DNA from 3 places in the Janthinobacterium sp. HH104 genome. Region 1 is predicted to be linked to each of the others. Evidence: predicted binding sites of a transcription regulator. Region 1 holds the regulator's gene; each other region holds the start of a gene.
What was found. The regulator sigma-54, encoded in region 1, starts transcription at its own class of promoters, with help from an activator protein. The targets are predictions, from matches to a motif close to TGGCANGNAANCTGCTTT.
Positions count from the first base shown of each region.

Region 2: a site for sigma-54 is predicted at 5,058-5,075, ahead of JAB6_RS04765 (TorF family putative porin). Genes of this name have one in related genera too.
Region 3: a site for sigma-54 is predicted at 2,154-2,171, ahead of JAB6_RS21955 (EDSAP-1 family PEP-CTERM protein). Genes of this name have one in related genera too.

Region 1 covers NZ_LRIB01000054.1:89,829-97,181, reverse strand. The annotation lists gene rapZ (RNase adapter RapZ) at 1-741, shown strand, start outside; gene JAB6_RS25120 (enoyl-CoA hydratase/isomerase family protein) at 742-1,827, opposite strand; gene raiA (ribosome-associated translation inhibitor RaiA) at 1,961-2,323, opposite strand; gene JAB6_RS25110 (RNA polymerase factor sigma-54) at 2,393-3,871, opposite strand; gene lptB (LPS export ABC transporter ATP-binding protein) at 3,876-4,631, opposite strand; gene lptA (lipopolysaccharide transport periplasmic protein LptA) at 4,631-5,212, opposite strand; gene lptC (LPS export ABC transporter periplasmic protein LptC) at 5,238-5,849, opposite strand; gene JAB6_RS25090 (HAD family hydrolase) at 5,892-6,425, opposite strand; gene JAB6_RS25085 (SIS domain-containing protein) at 6,425-7,353, opposite strand, start outside.
Region 2 covers NZ_LRIB01000017.1:1,492-8,844, reverse strand. The annotation lists gene gshB (glutathione synthase) at 1-713, opposite strand, end outside; gene gshA (glutamate--cysteine ligase) at 811-2,109, opposite strand; gene JAB6_RS04775 (ammonium transporter) at 2,313-3,848, opposite strand; gene JAB6_RS04770 (P-II family nitrogen regulator) at 3,860-4,198, opposite strand; gene JAB6_RS04765 (TorF family putative porin) at 4,210-4,977, opposite strand; gene JAB6_RS04760 (accessory factor UbiK family protein) at 5,248-5,496, shown strand; gene JAB6_RS04755 (YifB family Mg chelatase-like AAA ATPase) at 5,608-7,128, shown strand; gene JAB6_RS04750 (hypothetical protein) at 7,195-7,353, shown strand, end outside.
Region 3 covers NZ_LRIB01000047.1:153,041-160,393, forward strand. The annotation lists gene JAB6_RS21950 (LytR C-terminal domain-containing protein) at 1-1,009, shown strand, start outside; gene JAB6_RS21955 (EDSAP-1 family PEP-CTERM protein) at 1,074-2,066, opposite strand; gene JAB6_RS21960 (hypothetical protein) at 2,257-2,631, opposite strand; gene JAB6_RS21965 (hypothetical protein) at 2,792-3,103, shown strand; gene JAB6_RS21970 (dodecin) at 3,131-3,337, opposite strand; gene JAB6_RS29110 (hypothetical protein) at 3,588-4,196, shown strand; tRNA gene JAB6_RS21975 (tRNA-Thr) at 4,355-4,430, opposite strand; gene JAB6_RS21980 (ClpXP protease specificity-enhancing factor) at 4,457-4,969, opposite strand; gene JAB6_RS21985 (glutathione S-transferase N-terminal domain-containing protein) at 5,087-5,698, opposite strand; gene JAB6_RS21990 (cytochrome c1) at 5,819-6,583, opposite strand; gene JAB6_RS21995 (cytochrome bc complex cytochrome b subunit) at 6,620-7,353, opposite strand, start outside.

The DNA.
Region 1 (7,353 bases):
CAAACCCTGCTCGACGAAGGTACACCGCAACTGGCCGTCGCCGTCGATGCGCGCAGCGCCGAGTCGCTCGTCAGCCTGCCGCACAATGTGGCGCTGCTGCGCGACCAGGGACACGACGTCAAGGTCATGTTCCTGACGGCCACCACGCATTCGCTGGTGGCGCGCTTCTCGGAAACGCGGCGCAGCCATCCGCTGTCGCATGAATTGCGCCCGAACCAGAATCCGGCCAGCCGCCGCACCCTGATCGAGTGCATCTCGGAAGAGCGTGAACGCCTGTCGGCCATCGAACAGCTGGGCCACGTGATCGACACGTCGGAGCTGAGCGCCAACAAATTGCGCGCCTGGATCAAGGATATGATCGCTTCCGAACGCGCGCCGCTGACCCTGTTCTTCGAATCGTTCGCCTTCAAGCTGGGCGTGCCGCTGGACGCCGATTTCGTCTTCGACGTGCGGGCCTTGCCCAATCCCTATTACGACCTGGCGCTGCGCCCGCTCGACGGCCGCGACGCGCCCGTGATCGCCTTCCTCGACGCGCAGCCGAGCGCGCTGGAACTGCTGGCCGACATCCGCGCCTTCATCGAAAAATGGCTGCCGTCATTCAAGTCCGACAACCGCAGCTACCTGACGGTGGCCCTCGGTTGCACGGGTGGCCAGCACCGCTCCGTGTACATGGCGGAACGGCTGGCGCAATACTTCGGCCCCAACGAGCGCGTCGTGCTGCGCCACCGCGAACGTAGCTAGTTAATTCAGGTGGCGCAGCGGATGCGCTGACGCCGGCCAGACCGGTGCGAAGAAGCGCGCCACCATGGCAGCATCGACCTCGTCCAGGCTTGATGGGTTCCAGCGCGGCGCATTGTCCTTGTCGACCACCAGCGCACGCACGCCTTCGAGCACTTCGCCATGCTCGAAATTGTGGCGCACCACCGTGCGCTCCAGACGCAGACAATCGGCCACGCCCAAGTGAGCCCCGCGCTGCAGCAATTCCAGAGTTACCGACATCATCAAAGGCGAGCGCAGGCGCATGGCCGCCAGCGCCTTGCTGGCGAACGCGCTGTCGTCCTGCGCCAGCGAGGCCATGATGGCCGCCACGGAGCCGGCGCCGAAGTGACGGTCCAGCGCCACGCGCGCCGCCGCCAGCGAGGCGATACCCGCCTCGGCCTGGAACGGCGCCGCCAGCGCCTTGATGGCGACCGGCAAGGCCTCGCCCGGCGTCGACTCGAACAGGGCCAGCAGCGCCCCCATCTGCGCCTCGGGCAGGTAGACATCGGCCAGGTCCGTGTACAGGGCGTCGGCCGCGTTGATCGTCAAGCCCGTCAAGCCCAGGTACAGGCCCAGCTGGCCGGCCAGGCGGGACAGGAAATAACTGCCGCCCACATCCGGGAACAAGCCAATATTAACTTCCGGCATGGCCATGCGCGTGCGGCCCGTGACGATGCGCAGGCGGTTGCCGGGTCCGGCTTGCGCCACGCCCATGCCGCCGCCCATCACCACGCCATCCATCACGGCGATATACGGTTTCGGATAGAAATGGATCACATGATTTAACGCGTATTCTTCCGTAAAGAAATCTTCCAGCAAGGCGCTGCCGCCTTGCGGCGTGGCCAGGCCCGCATCGTAGAAGAAACGGATGTCGCCGCCGGCGCACAGTGCTTTCTCGCTGCTCGAGCGGATCACGACGGCGTCCACCTGCGGATCGTCGCGCCAGGCCAGCAGGGCAGCGCTCAGGGCGCGCACCATCTCCAGCGACAGGGAATTCAAGGCTTTCGGACGGTCGAGCACGATGTGCCCCGTGCGGTTGCGGATGGAGGTCTGGACGAAGTCGCTCATGGCAGGCGTGAAAAAAGTAAAAGTACAAACATTTTAGCGCCTGCGCGGGGAAGATTGCATTCAAAAGGTCCAGGCGCAAAAAAGGGCGCAATGTGCGCCCTTAGTTGATCACAACTGCTGGAAGCGGGTGGCCTTAAACGGCGACGACGGCGTCTTCCTCGGAGTTGTCTGGCAGATGCTTGATCGCCTCTTTACCGTGCCCTTGCACTTTGGTTTTGTATTTCATCACTTGCCTATCGAGCTTGTCGATCAGGGCATCGATCGCGGCATACAGGTCTTGTGCCAGGCTTTCCACATAGACGGTTTTGCCACTTAAACGCAGGTTGACTTCGGCCTTTTGACGTTTTTCTTTCTCTTTGAGGTTATCCACGGTCAGAATCACGGCGATATCGATAACTTGATCGAAATGACGTTTCACGCGTTCCAGCTTCGTTTGTACGTATTCACGGATGGCTGGTGTCACTTCGAGATGATGTCCGCTGATGGTGAGATTCATACACACTCCTAAAGATGATCGGGTTCGTGCGGTCCATCCTATCCGGCCCGCAGAGGAACCGAAAAAAACTTACAAACACTTACGCAGGCTCACTGGCGGAATTTTCAACGCTTCCCGGTATTTGGCAACAGTACGTCGCGCAATCACCATGCCTTGTTCCCCCAGCATGTCCGCAATCTTACTGTCGGATAAAGGATTTTTAGGGTCTTCTGCTCCTGTCAGTTGCACGATCAATGCCCGTATCGCCGTCGATGACGCTTCGCCCCCCGCTTCGGTGGCGACGTGGCTACCAAAGAAATATTTCAACTCGAACATGCCGTGCGGGGTCAGCATGTACTTTTGAGTTGTTACCCGCGAGATAGTACTCTCGTGTAAACCCAGTGTATCAGCTATTTCACGGAGCACAAGGGGGCGCATGGCAACGGCCCCGTGCGAGAAAAAGTTCTTTTGTCTTTCTACTATTGCCTGTGCCACGCGCAGGATCGTGTCGAAACGCTGGCGCATATTCTTGATCAGCCACTTGGCTTCCTGCAACTGTGCGCCCATGGCGCCCTCGCCCTTGCCCTGCTTAAGCAGGTTGGCGTACATGGCGTTGACGCGCAGGCGCGGCATGACGTCGTTGTTCAGGGTCACTTGCCAGCCATTGCGCGCGCGCTTGACGACGACGTCGGGCACCACGTAATCGGACACGTCCGAGGCGAATACGGCGCCCGGATGCGGATTGCACTGGCGAATCACCGTCTGTGCTTCGCGCAAGTCTTCATCGTCGCAATCGAGGGCTTTTTTCAGCTTGTTGAAATCGCGCTGGGCAAACCAGGCCAGGTGCTTTTCCACGATGACGAGGGCCATGCGCCGCGTCACCATGGCGATGTGCGGCAAGCGCTTGATCTGCAGCGCCAGGCATTCGGACGCATTGCGCGCGCCCACGCCGGGCGGATCGAAACTTTGCAGCAGCGACAAGGCCGTACGCATCTCGTCGGCGTCGATTTCCAGCTCTTCCGGCAGGCGCGCCAGGATGTCGTCGAGCGACTCTTCCAGGTAGCCATTGTCGTCGAGCGCGTCGATGATCAGCTCGACCAGCGCGCGGTCGCGCAATTCAAGCACCGTCACGCGCATCTGCTCCATCAGGTGTTCGCGCAGGGTGCAGTGATGGGCCTCGAGTTGCGGGCGGGAATCTTCGTCGTCGGGCGCCTTGCCCCGGCTCGCCTCGCTCCAGTCGCTGTCGCCGCCATCCGCCGCGGCCGGACCCTCGCCCGCCTCGCCGTCAAAGGTTTCCGCTTCGGCTGGCGCCGCGGGCGCCTCCTGGCCTGGCGGCTGGGGCGGCGCTTCGGCCGGCGCCGCCGTGGAACTCAAGGCCCCGTCCGACAGCAGGCGCAGCGAACGGTCGAGCGGATCGTCGAGGCGCTCGAGCAAGGGATTGTCCGTCAGCAGTTGTTCGAGTTCCTGGTGCAATTCCAGGGTGGACAATTGCAACAGGCGTATCGATTGCTGCAACTGCGGCGTCAGTGCCAGGTGCTGCGAAGTGCGCAGCTGCAATGATTGTTTCATTGGCTTACATGCGGAAGTGTTCGCCCAGATAGACCCGGCGTACCGACTCGTTCGCGATGATGTCGTCGGGGCGTCCCGACGCCAGTACCGAGCCCTGGTTGATGATGTAGGCACGGTCGCAAATACCCAGCGTCTCGCGCACATTATGATCGGTGATCAGCACGCCGATATTGCGCTCCTTCAAGAAGCGCACGATGCGCTGGATCTCGATCACGGCGATCGGATCGACGCCGGCGAACGGTTCATCGAGCAGCACGAAACGGGGATCCGTGGCCAGCGCGCGGGCGATTTCCACGCGGCGGCGCTCGCCGCCCGACAGGGACAGGGCCTGGTTCTCGCGCAGCTTTTCAATCTGCAAATCGGCCAGCAGCTTATCCAGGCGCTCCTCGATCTCGGCCTTCTTCAAAGGACGGCCTTCGACGGTCTGGATTTCCAGCACGGCGCGGATATTGTCTTCCACCGTCATCTTGCGGAAGACGGACGCTTCCTGCGGCAGATAGGACAGGCCCATCTGCGCGCGGCGGTGGATCGGCAGGCTGGAAATGTCCACGCCGCTGATGTCGATGCTGCCGCCGTCCGACGGCACCAGGCCGACGATCATGTAGAACGAGGTGGTCTTGCCGGCGCCGTTCGGGCCCAGCAAACCCACCACTTCGCCGCATTCGACTTGCAGCGAGACATCATGCACGACTTGCCGCTTGCCATAGGTTTTTTGCAGACCGCGAACGATCAGGGTGCTGCCGCAACGAGTATTGTCCATTATTTCTTTCCTGGCGCAGGCGTGGCCGGCGCTTTCTCCGCTTCAGGCGCCTTGGTCTTCGGCTGGATCACCATGCGCACGCTGCCGCCATCGGAGGTGCTGGTGCCGCTGTCGGAATTTTCCATCTTGAATACTTCCTTGCGGCTGTCATACGAGATGAAGGCGCCATTGGCCACGTCCGTCACTTTCGTGCCTTCCAGGCGCGTCAGCTTGGCCTTGGAAAACAGTTTCACCACTTCCGTCTTGTTGTCGTATTCCACGCGCTCCGCTTCGCCTTCGACCCACAGGTCGCCCGCGCCATCGCGCTTCTGGCGGAACGTGGCCAGCTTGCCGGGATCGGCCCAGAAGGTGATGAACTGATAGCCTTGCGGGTCTTCCGTGATCAATGCCCGGCCCGCCTTCATGGTCAGGGTGCCCTTGACCAGCACGACGTCGCCCGTCAGGGTACGCACTTGCTTGACGTCATCGACGTGGCCGCTGCGTGCCGTGATGACGGCTTCCTTCTCGGAATCGGCTTTCTCGGCATGCGCCACGCCCATGATGGCCAGCGAAAATACGGTCAACAGCAAGATGTTCTTCATAGTATGGTTTCCTTGTTTCATTCTGTCATTTTGCCGCCGCGGCAGGGCGCGGTTTCGGCGGGAGGACCATGCGCAGCGCATTCTGCACTTCCACCACGCCCGTGGCGTTATTGGCTTTCATGCCGATGCCATTGAGGCGCGAGGTGCCCGTCAGGATATCGACAGGCACGTCCGTTTCCATTCTTTCCTCGTCCGGAAACACCGTCAGCGCTTCCGTCCTGACCGTCAGGTTCTGCGCCTTCGGACTGGCCGCGCGGTCGATCACGACCTTGCGGTGCAGTTGCAGCCTGGTATTGTCCTGGTCGATATGCGCCAGTTCCGCATTCATGTTCAACGGCGGCATGCCGGGCGTGAGCTTGCGCACGAAGGGCTGGTCGATATCGGACGAATCGTCGGCCGGATAATGCGTGAGCTTGGTGCCCGACACGATATAGCTGGGCTTACCCGTCAAATCCATGCGCACCAGGCTGAAATTGGTGATGAAATAATCGGGCTCATCCAGATGCTTGCTGGCCTTGATGTCCTGGCTGTTCTTGTTCATCACTTCGAGCAGCCAAAAGCTGGCCAGCGCGACAACAACCGCGCCCAGCAGGGTAAAAATCGTGCGCCAGCGATGGGCGCCTCCTGGCTTACGCATAGGGTTTCACTCTTTCCAATATCACTGGCGGCAAGGTGCGCCTCACTCCAGGAACGGCGCCATGACGCGCGCATAGTTGTCCTGGGCGCGCAGCAGGAATTCGCAGATCTCGCGCACCGCGCCGCGGCCGCCTCCGGCCTGCGTCACATGGTGCGCCAGGTCCTGCGCTTCCGGACGCCCGCCCGGCACGCTGACGGCAAAACCCACGCGTTTCAGGATGGGCGCATCGATGACGTCGTCGCCGATGTAGCCGCATTGCTCTTCCGTCAAGCCCGTCAGCGCCAGCAGTTCGCGAAACGGCGTCAGCTTGTCGTGGCCGCCCTGGTGCACATGGGTAATGCCCAGGTCTTGCGCGCGGCGTGCCGTAATGGCCGAGCGGCGCGCGCTGATGATAGCCGTCTGCACGCCCGATTCCTGCAGCAGCTTGATGCCCAGGCCATCATACACATTAAACGTTTTCATCATCTCGCCATCGGGGCCGAAATGCAGGCTGCCGTCGGTGAGCACGCCATCGACGTCAAAGATCATCAGTTTGACCTTGGCCGCGCGCGCCAGGTTGTCCGCTACGCTGTCCATCAGATCACCTTCGCTTGCGTCAGGTCATGGATATGCAGGGCGCCCACCAGCTTGCCGTCGGCATCGACGACCAGCATCTGGTTGATGCGGAACTGCTCCATCACGGCCACGGCATCGACGGCCAGGCGTTCGGGCGCGATGCTGCGCGGCTGCGCATGCATGACGTCGCGGATCGCCACTTGCGTGAAATCCTGCACGCGCTCGAACATGCGGCGCAAGTCGCCATCCGTAAACACGCCCACGGGGCGGTTGTCCGCGTCGACGACGGCCGTCATGCCCATGCCCTTCTTCGTCATTTCTTCCAGCGCCTGCAGCAGGGATGCCTCTACCGGCACTTTCGGCACCCTTTCGCCGCTGCGCATGACGTCATGCACATGCGTGAGCAGGCGGCGACCCAGGGCGCCTCCAGGGTGCGAGCGGGCGAAATCTTCTTCCTTGAAGCCGCGCAAGTCGAGCAAGGCCACGGCGATCGCGTCGCCCAAGGCCAGGGTGACGGTGGTGCTGGCCGTCGGCGCCAGGTTCAGTGGGCAGGCTTCTTTCTCAACAGAAATATCCAGGTGCACATCGGCCAGCTGGGCCAGGCTGGAATTCGGTTTGCCCGTCATGGAAATCAGTACGCCGCCCATGCGTTTGACGACAGGCATGATGGCCATCAGCTCGGACGATTCGCCCGAGTACGATATGGCAATAAAAGCATCGTCCGAGGTGACCATGCCCAGGTCGCCATGGGCCGCTTCGGCCGGATGCACGAACAGGGCCGGCGTGCCGGTGGAAGCGAGGGTGGCGGCAATCTTGCGCGCGATATGGCCGGACTTGCCGATGCCGGAGACGACGACTCTTCCTTTGCATTGCAGCAACAGCGCCACGGCGCGGCCCACGCTGTCGTCCGTGGCAAGGCGCGCGTGCAGCGCAACGATGGCGTCGGACT
Region 2 (7,353 bases), on a different contig from region 1:
CCGGCGGCCAGGTTGCCCCGTACTTCGCCCGCCTGCGGGATGCGCGCCAGCGAAAACGGCACCGGCTTGCCGCCGATGACGAGGATGCGCTTGTCGCCCTTGGCGATGTCGGCGATGAAACGCTGCGCCATGATGGTCTGCGCGCCGTTGTCCGTCAGCGTCTCGATGATGGCGCCCAAATTCAGGCCATCGGCCTTGACGCGGAAGATGCCCGTACCGCCCATGCCGTCGAGCGGCTTGAAGATGACATCCTGGTGCTTGGCGTGGAAGGCGCGCAGGCGCGCTTCGTCCGACGTCACCAGGGTCGGCGACGTGAATTCGGAAAACTGCGCAATGGCCAGCTTTTCATTGTTGTCGCGGATGGCGGACGGCTTGTTGAAGACGCAAGCGCCCTGCTTTTCCGCCAGTTCCAGCAGATACGTGCCATACACGTATTCCATGTCGAACGGCGGGTCCTTGCGCTCGATGATGGCGTCCAAGGTAGACAGGCGCACTTCTTCGGTAGAAACCACCTTGTACCAGTCGTGTTCGTCGCCGGTCAGCTCGATGTGTTTGACCCGTGCCGTGACGATGCCCTCTTCCAGCGCCATATCCTTCTGTTCAAAGGCATACACGGCATGGCCGCGTTTGGCCGCCTCGCGCATCATGGCGAAGGTGGAGTCTTTGTAAGTCTTGAAGCCTGCCAGCGGGTCGGCAAGGAATGCAATTTTCATGGTGCGTCCAATCGGGGAGCCTGGATAAGGAATGCTTGATTCTAGCCGAGATCGCCAGGCGCGGTAGTCGCCGCGCCCGGCAAGTCTCGTTGACGGATCAATACACCTCGGGATTCGGGTCCGTGCGCTCCATTTCCAGCGACGCGGCCAGCAAGGCCAGGCGCGCCACCACGCCGTACACATAGAAGCGGTTCGGCGCGGCCGTGCCCGGCTTGGCCTTCAAGTCCGGCACGGCATGCTGCTGGGCAAACGCCAGCGGCACGTACTGCGAGCCGGGCGCGTTCAGGTTCTGGTCCACGCCCTTTTCGGCATGCACGCGGTAGAAGCCACCCACCACGTAGCGGTCGATCATGTAGACGACGGGCTCGGCCACGGCATCCTTGATGCTTTCAAACGTGGGCACGCCTTCCTGGATGATCACGTCGGTCACCAGCTGGCCATCCTTGACGATGGACATTTTTTCGCGCTGCTTGCGCGACAGGTCGCGCACTTCGCTGGCGTCGCGCACCGTCATGATGCCCGTGCCATACGTGCCCGCATCGGGCTTGACGATGACGAACGGCTTTTCCTTGATGCCGTATTCCTTGTATTTCTTGCGGATCTTGGCCAGCAGCACGTCGACGCTGGCGGCCAGCGCATCTTCGCCCTCGCCTTCCTGAAAATTCACATCGCTGCACTTGGCGTGGAAGGGGTTGAGCATCCACGGGTCGACATCGATCATCTTGCCGAATTTTTTCACCACTTCATCGTAAGCCGTGTAGTGGTTGCTCTTGCGGCGCAAGGCCCAGCCCGCATGCAAGGGTGGCAACAGGCTTTGCTCATGAATATTTTGCAAGATATCGGGGATGCCATCCGACAAGTCGTTATTCAGCAGAATCGTGCAAGGGTCGAAATCCTTCAAGCCCAGGCGGCGGCCATTGTTCAGGCGCACGAGCGGCTCGATGACGAGCATGTTGCCATCTGGCAACGCCAACGGTGTCGGCTGGGTAATCTCGGGCGACCAGGAGCCGAAGCGCACGTGCAGCCCCGTCTGGCGGAAGATCTGCATCAATCGCGCCACGTTTTGCAGATACTGCGGCGTGGTGTTGTGTAATTCCGGCACGATCAGCAGGTTGCGGGCGTCCGGGCAATACTTGTCGATGGCGGCCATGGCCGCTTGCACGGACAGGGGCAGCATTTCCGTGGCCAGGTTATGAAAACCGCCAGGGAACAGATTGGTATCGACGGGCGCCAGCTTGTAGCCGGCGTTACGCAAGTCTACCGAGCAATAGAAGGGCGGCGTGTGCTCTTGCCACTCCATGCGAAACCAGCGCTCAATGGCCGGCGTCGCGGCCAGAATCTTTTTTTCGAGGTCGAGCAGCGGTCCGGTCAGGGCCGTGACGAGATGGGGAACCATAGTTACATCCTTAAATTATGTGCAGTATTCAAAAAAGCACACAGAACTGCCGACTATATTACCGTGTAAGTACCCCAAATCGGGGCAAAAGCCTTGTTTTAAAGACCTTTTACATTCCCACAACGAAAAAAAGGCACCTCAATGAGGCGCCTTTTCCACCGGACATGCCGCGCCGGGACGCTGGCATGCCAGATAGTGATTATTTAGCCATGATACGCTTGCTCGCCGTGGCTGGTGATATCGAGGCCTTCGCGCTCTTCTTCTTCCGGTACGCGCAGGCCGATGACGATGTCGACCAGTTTATAGGCGATGACGGAAATGATGGCAGACCAGAGGATGGTGGTGCCGACCGCTTGCGCTTGCACCCACACCTGGTGGCCGATCGAGTACGGATCCGCCGACATCTTGTTGGTGACATAATCGAAGATGCCCTGGCCGCCCAATTGTGGTGCAGCAAACACGCCCGTCAGCAAGGCACCGAGGATACCGCCCACGCCATGCACGCCGAACACGTCGAGCGAATCGTCAGCGCCGATCAGGCGTTTCAGGCCATTCACGCCCCACAGGCAGACGACACCGGCCAGCAAGCCGATGACCAGGCCGCCCATCGGGCCGACAAAGCCGGCCGCCGGGGTGATCGCCACCAGGCCGGCCACTGCGCCGGACGCGCCACCGAGCATCGATGGCTTGCCTTTGCTGATCCACTCGCCAAATACCCACGACAGGGTAGCGGCGGCAGTGGCCAACAGCGTATTGACGAAGGCCAGGGCAGCCACGTCGCCCGCTTCCAGCGAGGAACCGGCATTGAAACCGAACCAGCCCACCCACAGCAGCGACGCACCGATCATGGTCATGGTCAGCGAGTGCGGCGCCATCGATTCGCGGCCGTAGCCGACGCGCTTGCCGATCATGATCGCGCCCACGAGGCCGGCGACGGCGGCATTGATGTGCACCACGGTGCCGCCGGCGAAGTCCAGCGCGCCTTTTTGCCAGATCCAGCCAGCCTTCAGGGCTTCACTGGCCGAAGTGGCGGCGTTGGTGATCAGGTCAGGACCGGTCCAGAACCACACCATGTGGGCCGCTGGCAGGTAGGCGAACGTGAACCACAGCACGACGAAGGCCAGCACGGCGGAAAACTTGGCGCGCTCGGCAAAGGCGCCGACGATCAGCGCGCAGGTGATGGCGGCAAACGTGCCCTGGAAGGCGACAAAGACGAACTCGGGAATGACGACGCCCTTGCTGAAGGTGGCGGCGGCGGCAAACGTGCCCTTGGCCGGATCCCAGATACCGTTCAGGAACAGGCGGTCGAAGCCACCGAAGAAGGCGGTTTTTTCCGTGAAGGCGATCGAGTAGCCGTAGATACACCACAGCACGATGACCAGCGCGAACACCATGAACACTTGCATCAGCACCGACAGCATGTTCTTCGAGCGCACCAGGCCGCCGTAGAACAGGGCCAGGCCGGGGATGGTCATCAGGATCACCAGCAGAGTACTGATCATCATGAAGCTGGTATCGCCCTTGTTGGCGACGGGCGCGGCGGCTGGCGCGGCGGCGGCCGGGGCCGGAGCGGCGGCCGCTGCAGCTGCGTCAGGCACCGGCGTGACGGCAGGGGCGGCGACGGCCGAAGTCGTGGCCGCCTCCGTCTTGGCGGGGGCATCGGCAAAGCTCGGCGCGGCGACGCCAAACGCACACAGACAGGCAAACCCAGCTAGCAATTTTGTTATATTTTTACGCATCAATATTCCCCTTAGAGCGCTTCGTTGCCGGTTTCACCGGTACGGATGCGGATGACTTGTTCCAGGTTGTAGACGAAAATCTTGCCATCGCCGATTTTACCGGTACGCGCGGCACCTTCGATCGCTTCGATGGCCTGGTCGACAATGGCGTCATCGACGGCCGCTTCGATTTTGGTTTTTGGCAAGAAGTCGACGACATACTCGGCTCCACGGTAGAGTTCCGTGTGACCTTTCTGGCGGCCGAAACCTTTGACTTCGGTAACGGTAATGCCTTGCACATTGATAGCCGACAAGGCTTCGCGTACTTCGTCCAGTTTGAACGGTTTAATGATTGCAGTAATCATTTTCATGGCAGTCTCGCTTAAAAGGTTTTGGATACGGTCAGCACGAGACCGGATTTCGCCAGATTCTTGCCATTCGGTGCCAGCGACGTGATGTTGGCTTTGACGTAGGCCAGGGCGACTGTTGCCATGCCAAAATCCTTGGTGACGCCCAGCTTGTAGTCGGTGTAGCTGAGGGAATCGTTGTGCTCGACTTTCTGGCGGCCCACATGCAGGTTCAGCAGATAGCCTTCGTGCACATCGATATTCGCGCCCACGTCGAGGTAGCCGCTGTTCTTGCTGTCGGCCACGCCGAACAGATTGGTGGTCGAGTGCGAGTACTTGATGTAGGCCGGGCCATAGCCGAGCTGGCCATACAGCTCGAAGGTGTTGGCATTGGTGCTCAGCCCATTCGAAGGATAGAAGTAGTACAGGCCGCCCACGTCATAGGTAAAATCCTTGCTGATCTCGCCCCGCTTGCCGCCGTAGATATCCCATTCCAGGTTGGTATCGCCGCCGCCGTCCTTGATCCATTTGATGCTCGACAGCCAGGTGCCGACGTACAAACCCGTCGGGTTGTGGGTATAGTCGGCACCGCCGCTGATGGCCGGTTTCAAGCGGCTTTGCGAGATGCCGCGGTAACGGTAGTCGCTGGTCAGCGCCACGTTGTAACTCACCACGTTATCAGGTACGGCTTCGGCTGCAGCAGGCGCCGCCACTGCATCCTGAGCCATGGCGCTACCGCACAAGGCGGCCATGGCCAGCGTCAACGCTGCAGCTAAAGTCATGTTCTTGGACAGATTCTTCATGGCGATTCCCTTTTATTGAACTTTTAAAGCGGTTGAGGTTTAAAATCTTGGCTGGAGATCACAAAGCGTTCATACCTTCTTTAGCAGAATACGTGCCAGCTCTCTTGCCACCTTGACAGGTGCGTTTCCGGCCATACATACCCTGCAAGCCTGTGGGCATGCGGGTACGGGCTGCTGAAGCATTGTGAATTTGCCCAGTTTCGCACCAGATTAACGCCGCTGTGCACCGCAATGGTGCGATGCACAGGCCGCACCATAAAAGGACTGACCATGGACATGAATACCTTCTTTAACGACTTGCAAGGCAAGATCCATCAAGCCATCGAAAACTCGCCTGCCAAGGATATCGAGAAAAACGTGAAATCGATGATGACCCAGGGCTTCGCCCGCCTCGACCTCGTCACGCGCGAGGAATTCGATATCCAGGCGCAAGTGCTGGCCAAGACCCGCGCCAAGCTGGACGCACTGGAACTGCGCCTGATCGAGCTGGAAACGCGCGTGAACGACACCAAGGCGTAAAGTGCCGCCAGCCAGGCGCCGATATTGACGGCCTTGCTGGCATAGCTCAAGCCCGGCGGCCTTCCACGCGCTAGACTGATCCTGCCCGCGCCCGCGCCACAGGGGAGTCTGATGAGTCTGGCCGTCCTGAAAAGCCGCGCCCTGGCCGGCATGGAAGCGCCCGAGGTAAGTGTCGAAGTCCACCTTGCCAATGGCTTGCCTTCGTTTACGATTGTCGGCCTGCCGGATACGGAAGTGAAGGAATCGCGCGACCGCGTCCGTGCCGCGCTGCAAAACTGTGGCTTTGAGATGCCGGCGCGTCGCATCACGGCCAATCTGGCGCCGGCCGACCTGCCCAAGGAATCGGGGCGCTTCGACCTGCCCATCGCACTGGGTATCCTGGCCGCCTCCGGCCAGTTGCCGGGCGACCAATTACACCACTACGAATTCGCTGGCGAACTGTCGCTGTCGGGCCAGTTGCGCCCCATCCGTGGCGCCCTGGCCATGACCTTTGCCATGCAGCGCAGTCAGGCGGGCACGCCGCGCGCCTTCATCCTGCCGCAGGCGAACGCAGACGAAGCGGCGCTCGTCAGCGATGCCTGCATCTATCCTGCCCACAGCCTGCTCGAGGTCTGCGCGCATTTTGCTGCGCACGCCAGCCGGACCGTCCTGCAACGCCACCAGCCCATGCTGGCCGTACCTGCTTTTGCGTATCCGGACTTTGCCGACGTGCAAGGACAGCAGCAGGCGCGCCGCGCACTGGAAGTGGCGGCCGCGGGTGGCCATAACGTCCTGATGGTGGGGCCGCCGGGCGCGGGCAAGACCATGCTGGCCAGCCGCTTCCCCGGCGTGCTGCCGCCCATGAGCGACGAAGAGGCGCTGGAATCGGCCGCCGTGCATTCGCTGGGCGGCCACTTCAAGGTGGAACACTGGAAGCGGCGCCCCTACCGTGCTCCGCATCAGACGGCGTCCGGCGTGGCTCTGGTGGGCGGCGGCAACGTGCCGCGCCCGGGAGAAATTTCGCTGGCCCACTGCGGCGTGCTGTTTCTTGATGAAATCGCCGAATTCCAGCGCCGGGTACTCGATGTGCTGCGCCAGCCCATGGAGTCGGGCGTGATCAGCATTTCACGCGCGGCCCGCCAGGCCGAGTTTCCTGCCCGCTTCCAGTTGATCGCCGCCATGAATCCCTGCCCCTGCGGTTATCTGGGCCATGCTTCGGGACGCTGCCGCTGCACGCCGGACGCCGTACTCCGTTATCACAGCCGCCTGTCCGGTCCGCTACTCGACCGTATCGACCTGCAGATTGAAGTGGCCGCCATGCCGCCGGCGGCGCTGGGGCGGCACGCAGGCGCCGGCGAAAGCACGCAAGCTATTGCCACGCGGGTCGCGGCAGCCTTTGCCCTGCAGCTGGCACGCCAGGGCAAAGCGAACCAGCGCCTGAGCAGCACGGAAATCGAACAACATTGTCGCCTGGAAACGCATGGTGAACAGCTGCTGCATGGCGCCATGGCGCGACTGCACTGGTCGGCGCGCACCTATCACCGGGTACTGCGCGTGGCGCGCAGCATCGCGGACCTGGCGGGCAGCCCCGGCATTACGCAGGCGCATGTCGCCGAAGCGATCCAGTACCGGCGCGTGCTGCGTGAAATATAAGGCAGCCAGCGCGAACGCCACGCGTGCGCGATTGCGCGTGACTGGCGGCGCTGCTACCATCTGCTGATGAAAAAACCATCACTTGCCCTCTTTCTGGCTACGCTCGCGGCCGCCAGCGTCCTGTCCGCCTGCAGCCCGAAATTCGACTGGCGCGACTATCGCAGCCCCGACGCCCAGTTCACGGCCCTGTTTCCAGGCAAGCCGGCCGTGCTGACACGCGAGGTC
Region 3 (7,353 bases), on a different contig from region 1:
GCTGGCCCACGTGCCGGTGGCGGCGTGGCCCGACGCCGATGCCGCCTATGCGGCGGGGCGCCAGCATTTCGAGCGGGGCGACTTGCCCGCTGCGCAAACGGCCTATGAGCAAGCCCTGCGCCATGCGCCGCGCCACGTGAACGCCCGCAACGGCCTGGCCGTGCTGCATGCGCAGCGCGGTGAACACGACGCGGCGATCGCCCATTGGCTGGCCTTGACGCAGGAGGCGGGCATGCCGCAGCCGCGGCAGGCCTATCTGTTCAGCAATCTCGGCCATGCCTATTATTTGAGCGGGCGCGATGCGCAAGCGTTGACTGCGCTGGAACAGGCCTGTCTGCTCGACCCGCTCAATGCGCAGGCCTGGCGGCACCTGGCGCAGGTGCTCGTACGGCTGGGGCAGCATGAGCGCGCCACCGTCATGCGGCGCCAGGCGGCCAGCTTGCAGGAACACGATGTGCGGCGCGACATGGCCTTGTTGCGCGGTGAGACTTCGCCGAAGGTTGTGTCAGTGCCCGCGCCGGTGCCGGATGCGCCCGCCATGGCGCGCGTGGAGATTACGCAGAGCGATGGCATGGCCCGCCTGCGGCGCGTGCCGGCGGCGGAGCGCAGCCTGCCCGTTAGCGCGTCGGTACCGGCTGCACCTGTGGCCGGTGCGCCGCATCCGCGCCTGGAAATTGTGAATGGCAACGGCGTGCCCGGCCTGGCCGCCGCGCTGGCGCGCAGCCTGGCCGGTGCTCCCGTGCAGGTGGTGCGCTTGGCCAATGAAACCAGCTTCCAGGTGGCGCGCACGCGCGTCGAATACCGGCCCGCGCAGGAGCAGGCGGCGCGCCAACTGGCCCGCCAACTCGGTGCACAGGTGCGTACCCAGGTGCAGATCCAGGCCGCCGACTGCCCCGCCAGCGAACTGCGTCTGGTGCTGGGGCGCGACCTCAGCGATCCCGCCATGCTGCACCGCTATTATCTGCAGCAATTGCAACTGGCGCGCCGGGCGCTGGCGCGGCTCGGTTAACACATCTCTGCCGGCATAAAAAAGCGGCGCCTTTGCGGGCGCCGCGTGCTTTTCATGCTGCGGATTATTTCGGCTGCCGGCGGCGCGTAAAAGCCAGGGCTGCCAGTCCCGTGCCCAGCAGGAACAAAGTGCCTGGCTCCGGTACTTGCAAGGGTTCGATGACGACGATGTCCGTGCGCGTGGATTTGGAAAAGTTCAAGGTGTAGCTGCCGGCAGGCAGGGCGAAATTCGACGTCAGCGAAAACATCGCAAAGCCATTCGTGAAGGCGCGCCCGGTGGCCGGGTCGTTGGTGCCGGCCGTCATGTTCAGGCTGAAGGGATCGAGGCTGCCGACCGTATGGTTGCCATTGACGTCGCTGCCATTGTTGGCGTCGCCATCGGGCGCGAACTGGAAGATCACGCCATCGGCATTCGCGTTCGACAGGCAGCCCACGGGACTGGACGTATTGCACGAGATATTGAAGATATCCATGATCGACACGCTCGACTTGTCACCCATGGTCGTCACGCTGGTGCGCAGGTCGCGCCGTCCCATGAAGTTGAAGGTGATGAAGCCGGCGCTCGACAGGGTCAGGTTGACGGAGCCGGTGAGCGTATCGCCTGCCGTGGCCGTGGCGGCGCCGACCGTGTCGCGCTGTGCTTCCGCAACGGCGCGCACGGTGGAGCCGGCGGCCGTGAGCATATTGCCAAAGGCATGCGCGTCGCCACGTGCGAACTCCAGGGTGGAACTGGGGCTGGGTGCGTAGTTATTTTGCGGCAAGCCGCTGCAGCCGCCGCCCGAACATACTTGCAGCACGTCCGCGTTGGCGGCCGGGCCCGTATTGACGGCGCGCGGATTGACGGCCACGCCGCCCTCGAAGAAGGCGCTGTCGCTGGCATTGCGGTTGGCGCCGGCCAGCGACAGCGCGCCGGCACTGGTGGTGATGCGGAAAGAGTTCAATTCGTTGACGGCCAGGCCGTACGCGCCGGCCTGCGCCTGGCCGCTGGCCAGCAGACTTGCCGCCGCCAGTGCGCCCAGCCAACTTAGGGTCTTGCTTCGTGTGTGATCGACGTTCATCGCAGCCTCTTATCGTAGTCAGTCTCGGAAAATCCGGGGGAGAAAGAATCCAGAATGACCTGCCTGGATTCATCTCGTAGACAGTGATAAGCAGCTTGCGTGCCACACAAAAAAAGCATATTGAATCAAGGGCTTGCGCAAAGCGGACTGAGCCGGTGGAAGCAAAGTGTAAGAAAGGCCGACGCCGCTTTCAGGTGCCCCGGTGATAGCCGAGGTGGCCGCCGGAATTGCGCGCGCAGCCGCAACCGATGCGCGCCACTTCCTCGCCTTCCGTCAGTTTCCAGTTGGTAATCGTCGTGTGCTGCCAGTCGATGTCGCTTTTCTTGACAGGCTTTACCGTCAAGGTGCGGGTTTCCGCATCCGTGTACTCCATCAGCTCCTCGTCGTCGGCGATGTCGAAATGGCGGTGGATCAGGGAAATGCCAAAGCGGTCGAGCGCGCCATAACGTTGCAGCACGTCGCGCAGTTCGCGAAAGCAGGCGAGGTCATCGGGCAGCAGCGGATTGACGGCGGAAATATCGGCGACGGGCTGCCATTGCATGGCGTGGATGTTCAGGCTGTGCATGATAGGCTCCTGTGCCCCGTGATGGTAGGACCAGGCTGCCAGAGGGGCACTGGCAACCTGTCGAAACGTCTATCGTGGCCGCAAAGCCGATGCGGCGTTTGCGCCAGATCAAAGGTGCGGCACATCGCCTCGCGCCGATAATTGCCCGGTAAAATAGGCCATGGCAAACAAAACCCCCACTTTCCCCGGCGCACGCACGGGCCGCGGCCAGGTCCTGGCCGTGCTGCTGTCGAACCGCGATCAGTCTGGCGCCGAACCGCTGCAAGGCCGCGTCTCGCTGGCCGCCATCGTCAAGGCATTGAAACGCAAATACCACTGGCCGATCGAGACGCACAGCTTTCCCGCCAACACGCAGGACGGCCGCGCCAGCTGGGCGACCGTCTACAGCCTGCCGGAAAAGGTCATAGAGACCGCGCTGGACAGCGGCGGCCGGGAGTGGCTGGAAAGCCGGGGAGTACCTGGGCGGCGCTGAGCGCGCCGCCTGCCTTGCTCGATCCCTTTATTCGAGCCGGAAGCCGACCTTCAGCGTGACCTGGAAGTGCGCCACCTTGCCATCGACGATATGCCCGCGCGATTCCGTCACTTCATACCAGTCCATATGCTTGACCGTCAGCGCCGCCTTGGCAATGGCATCGCGTATCGCCTGATCGCTGCTCTCGGTCGAAGTTCCCACCAGTTCGATCAGCTTGTAAGTGTGTGCGGACATGATATTTCCCCAGGTAGGCAAGCCAGACATCGTGAGCCTGCATTGCGCAAGCACGTGCTCATCTTGCGCCTAAATGTGCTGGACGTCATTGCGCGGTGCAGCAATGCGAGCGTGAAGTGGGGAAAGGCCAAAGTCATGCTGACAGTATTGCTGTCAATGCAAGTGGTGGCTTGAGTTACTTGACGCAATGATGATCTCTCTGGCAGAAGTCGGTTTACAATCGAACGCAATGCTACTGGGAGAATGTTCAATGAAAATCAAGAGACTGCTTCAGTACATTTTATTTTTGGCAGGTTCACTAAGTTTGGCATGTGCTGACGCTCAAGTGGTGGTGCAAGCAAGTGCAGTTAAATTGCAGCCGTACATTGATAGGGATCAGTCCGGCTTTTTCTCATGCGGCGTACGCGCCATCATCACTGACTCCAGACCGGGATTTGTCGATGCTCATGACTTTACCTTGGCAATCCGTGCCGATATGGCAGGAGGACTAATTAAAGCCGGCAAGTCTAGTACTTCAAATAGTAGTCTCGTTAAGGGAAAACCTAATACGAATGCTGTCCTGCCTGCACCAATCAAGTTCTGGATTGCCAAAGAGGCCGAAGGAAAGGCAATATCTCCACTGCACATCATTGCTGCTGAGACACCTGGATACATTCTTGAGGCTACCGACCTTAGCCTAACAGTCAGCGCAATTTTGGCAATTACAAGTGGCGAACGTATGCAGTTTGCGAATCGCTACAAGAATGAAACTGTCGATACAGTTATCGCATTCGCCGCAACGATGCCAGAGAATGAGCGGCAATCGCTACTGATTTGTCTTTCTGATGTTGCTGATCGATTAGGAGAGCTCAGCAATTGACACTGCCTTATTTGTCGAAAGGACGATCCGTACATAAACCGCTGCACACGGATTAGACAAAGCAAGCTATTCAAGGGTTAGATGGAAACGACACCTAAGCCGGAAACAAAAAGGGCTACCAGCCGAAGCGGGTAACCCTTTGATTTCCTACTGAATTCTGGTGCCGACTGCCGGTTTCGAACTGGCCACCTGATGATTACAAATCAACTGCTCTACCAAATGAGCTAAGTCGGCAAAAACTGCGCGTTGCGAATTATACGCTATTTAATGCGTGTCAGGGTCGGGCGGCCGCCTTTTTTTGGTGGCTCGTCGTCGCCTGGTGTGGCGTTGTCGCGTTGTTCGGGAGAGCTGGTTGGCACGGACGACAGGGTCGGGGCGCTGGCGGTGGGGGCGAGCACTGGCGGCGGGACGTCGGCGGAGGCCGGGCTGTCCGTCGGTTGCGCGTCGGGGTCGTCGTTGCCGAGCACGGGCTCGAAGGCCATGCCCTGGCCGTTTTCGTTGGCGTAGATGGCCATCACGTTGTCGACCGGCACGTAGATTTCGCGCGAGACGCCGCCAAAGCGGGCGTGGAAGCGGATGGCGTCGTTGTCCATCTTCAGGCCGCTGGTGGCGCCGAAGCTGATGTTGAGCACGATTTCGCCCTTTTTCACATATTCCATCGGTACCGTGGTGCGCGAATCGACTTTGACCGCGAGATAAGGCGTGTAGCCGCTGTCGGTGCACCACTCGTAGATGGCGCGCAGCATATAAGGTTTGGTTGAGATTTCAGACATGGTAGGCACTGTGAGGCGGGAGCGCCCCTGTCAATGACAGGGTGGCGCACCGGTAATTCAAAAGACTGGCTGCTGACGCAAGAGATCCCGGCAAGCGCGGCTTGCCGGGAATATCTTTTAACGGCGCATCACTTTCTCAGACGGAGTGAGTGCTTCGATATACGCTGGACGCGAGAAGATGCGTTCGGCATATTTCATCAGCGGTGCGGCCGTCTTCGACAGTTCGATGCCGTAGTGGTCCAGGCGCCACAGCAGCGGCGCGACAGCCACGTCGAGCATCGAGAATTCGTCGCCCAGCATGTACTTGTTTTTCAGGAACAGTGGCGCCAGGGTCGTCAGGCGGTCGCGGATTTCCGCGCGTGCCTTGTCGTGGGCCTTGTCGTTGCTCTTGGCGCGTTCGCTTTCCAGCACGTGCACGTGCACAAACAGTTCTTTTTCGAAATTGAACAGCATCAGGCGCGCGCGGGCACGCATCAGCGGATCGGCCGGCATCAGTTGCGGATGCGGGAAGCGCTCATCGATGTACTCGTTGATGATGTTCGATTCATACAGGATCAGTTCGCGCTCGACCAGGATAGGCACTTGGCCATACGGGTTCATGGTCGAAATGTCTTCCGGTTTGTTGAACAGGTCGACGTCGCGCACTTCGAAGTCCATGCCTTTTTCAAACAGAACCAGGCGGCAGCGTTGCGAAAATGGGCAGGTTGTACCCGAATAGAGAACCATCATTTTTTATAGTTCCTTAGAAACAAAGGGGGTGAAGCCGCGAACGGCTCACCCCAGGTCGCTTGTCCACTCATGCGGACAACGCAGAAACAGGCATAAACCGGCCTATGGCCGGCGCCTCACTTATTTGACTTCCTTCCAGAACGACGCGTTAAGGCGCCATGCCAGCAGAGCAAAGACCGACAGGAACAGCAGCACCCACACGCCCAGGCGCTTGCGTGTTTGCTGTGCCGGTTCGGCCATCCACTCCATGTAGCCGACCAGGTCGGCTACCGCATTGTCATACTCGATCTTGTTCAACGTACCTGGCTTGACCTGCTCGAAGCCGGTAAATTTGTGGATCTTCTTGCCAGCTTCGTGCGGATCATTCTCTTCCACGAACTTGGCAGTCTGGACACCTTGCAATTCCCATAATACATGCGGCATGGCAACATTCGGCACGACCATGTTGTTCCAGCCGGTCGGACGAGTGTCGTCTTTATAGAACGTACGCAGGTAAGTATACAGGTAGTCGCCGCCTGTGCCAGCGGAAGATGATTTCGCGCGCGAAATTACCGACAAATCCGGCGGTACGACGCCAAAGAAGGCCTTGGCGTCCTGCGCTGCCAGGCTTGTCGTCATCAGGTCGCCCACTTTATCACTGGTGAACAACAAGTTCTGCTTGATCTGGTCTTCCGTCAAGCCCAGGTCGCGCAGGCGGTTGTAGCGCATCGACACGGCAGAGTGGCAATTCAAGCAATAGTTGACGAACAATTTGGCGCCATGCTGCAGCGCTGCCATGTTGGTCTGGCGGTCAGGTGCCTTGTCCAGCGGAAAGCCGCCTTCGCTGGCGAGAGCCATGGCGGGCACGAGTGCCAGGATGGCGAGCAGTTTTTTTGCAATCTTCATATGATGTATGTCCTTTGAGCGTGGCGTGAGAGCGGCTTAGTGCGGGTGGAACGTCACACGCGACGGCACGGTCTTGAACTTGCCCATGGCACTCCACCATGGCATCAGCAGGAAGAAGCTGAAGTAAATCAGGGTGCACACTTGCGACACGATGGTCTTGGTATCCGTTGGCGCCTGGGTCCCGAGGTAGCCGAGGATCAGGAATGACAGGCCGAAGATGGCATAGATGTATTTATGCCAGGTCGGACGGTAGCGGATCGATTTCACCGGCGAATGATCTAACCATGGCAGGAACGCCAGGATCACGACGGAGCCGCCGAAGAACACCACGCCCCAGAATTTCGCATCCAGCACCTGCGGCAGCATGCCGATGATGGCGACGATGGCGATGCCGGCGATGACCGACTTGACCATCGTCGACAGGCGCGACTTGAGCCAGATGAACACCACGTAGGCAGCCACGACACCCATCAGCACGTACATGAAGTCGGCCGTGGTGGCGCGCAGCACCGAGTAGAACGGCGTGAAGTACCAGGTTGGCGCGATGTGCAGCGGGGTCTTCAGCGAGTCGCCTGGCAGGAAGTTGTTGTATTCCAGGAAGTAACCGCCCATTTCCGGCGCGAAAAAGACGACGGCGCTGAAAATGACGAGGAAGATCGATACGCCGAACAGGTCATGCACGGTGTAGTAAGGATGCGAAGGAATCGAATCGACCGGGTGGCCATCGGCGCCCAGGTTTTCTTTCACTTCGATGCCGTCCGGATTGCTCG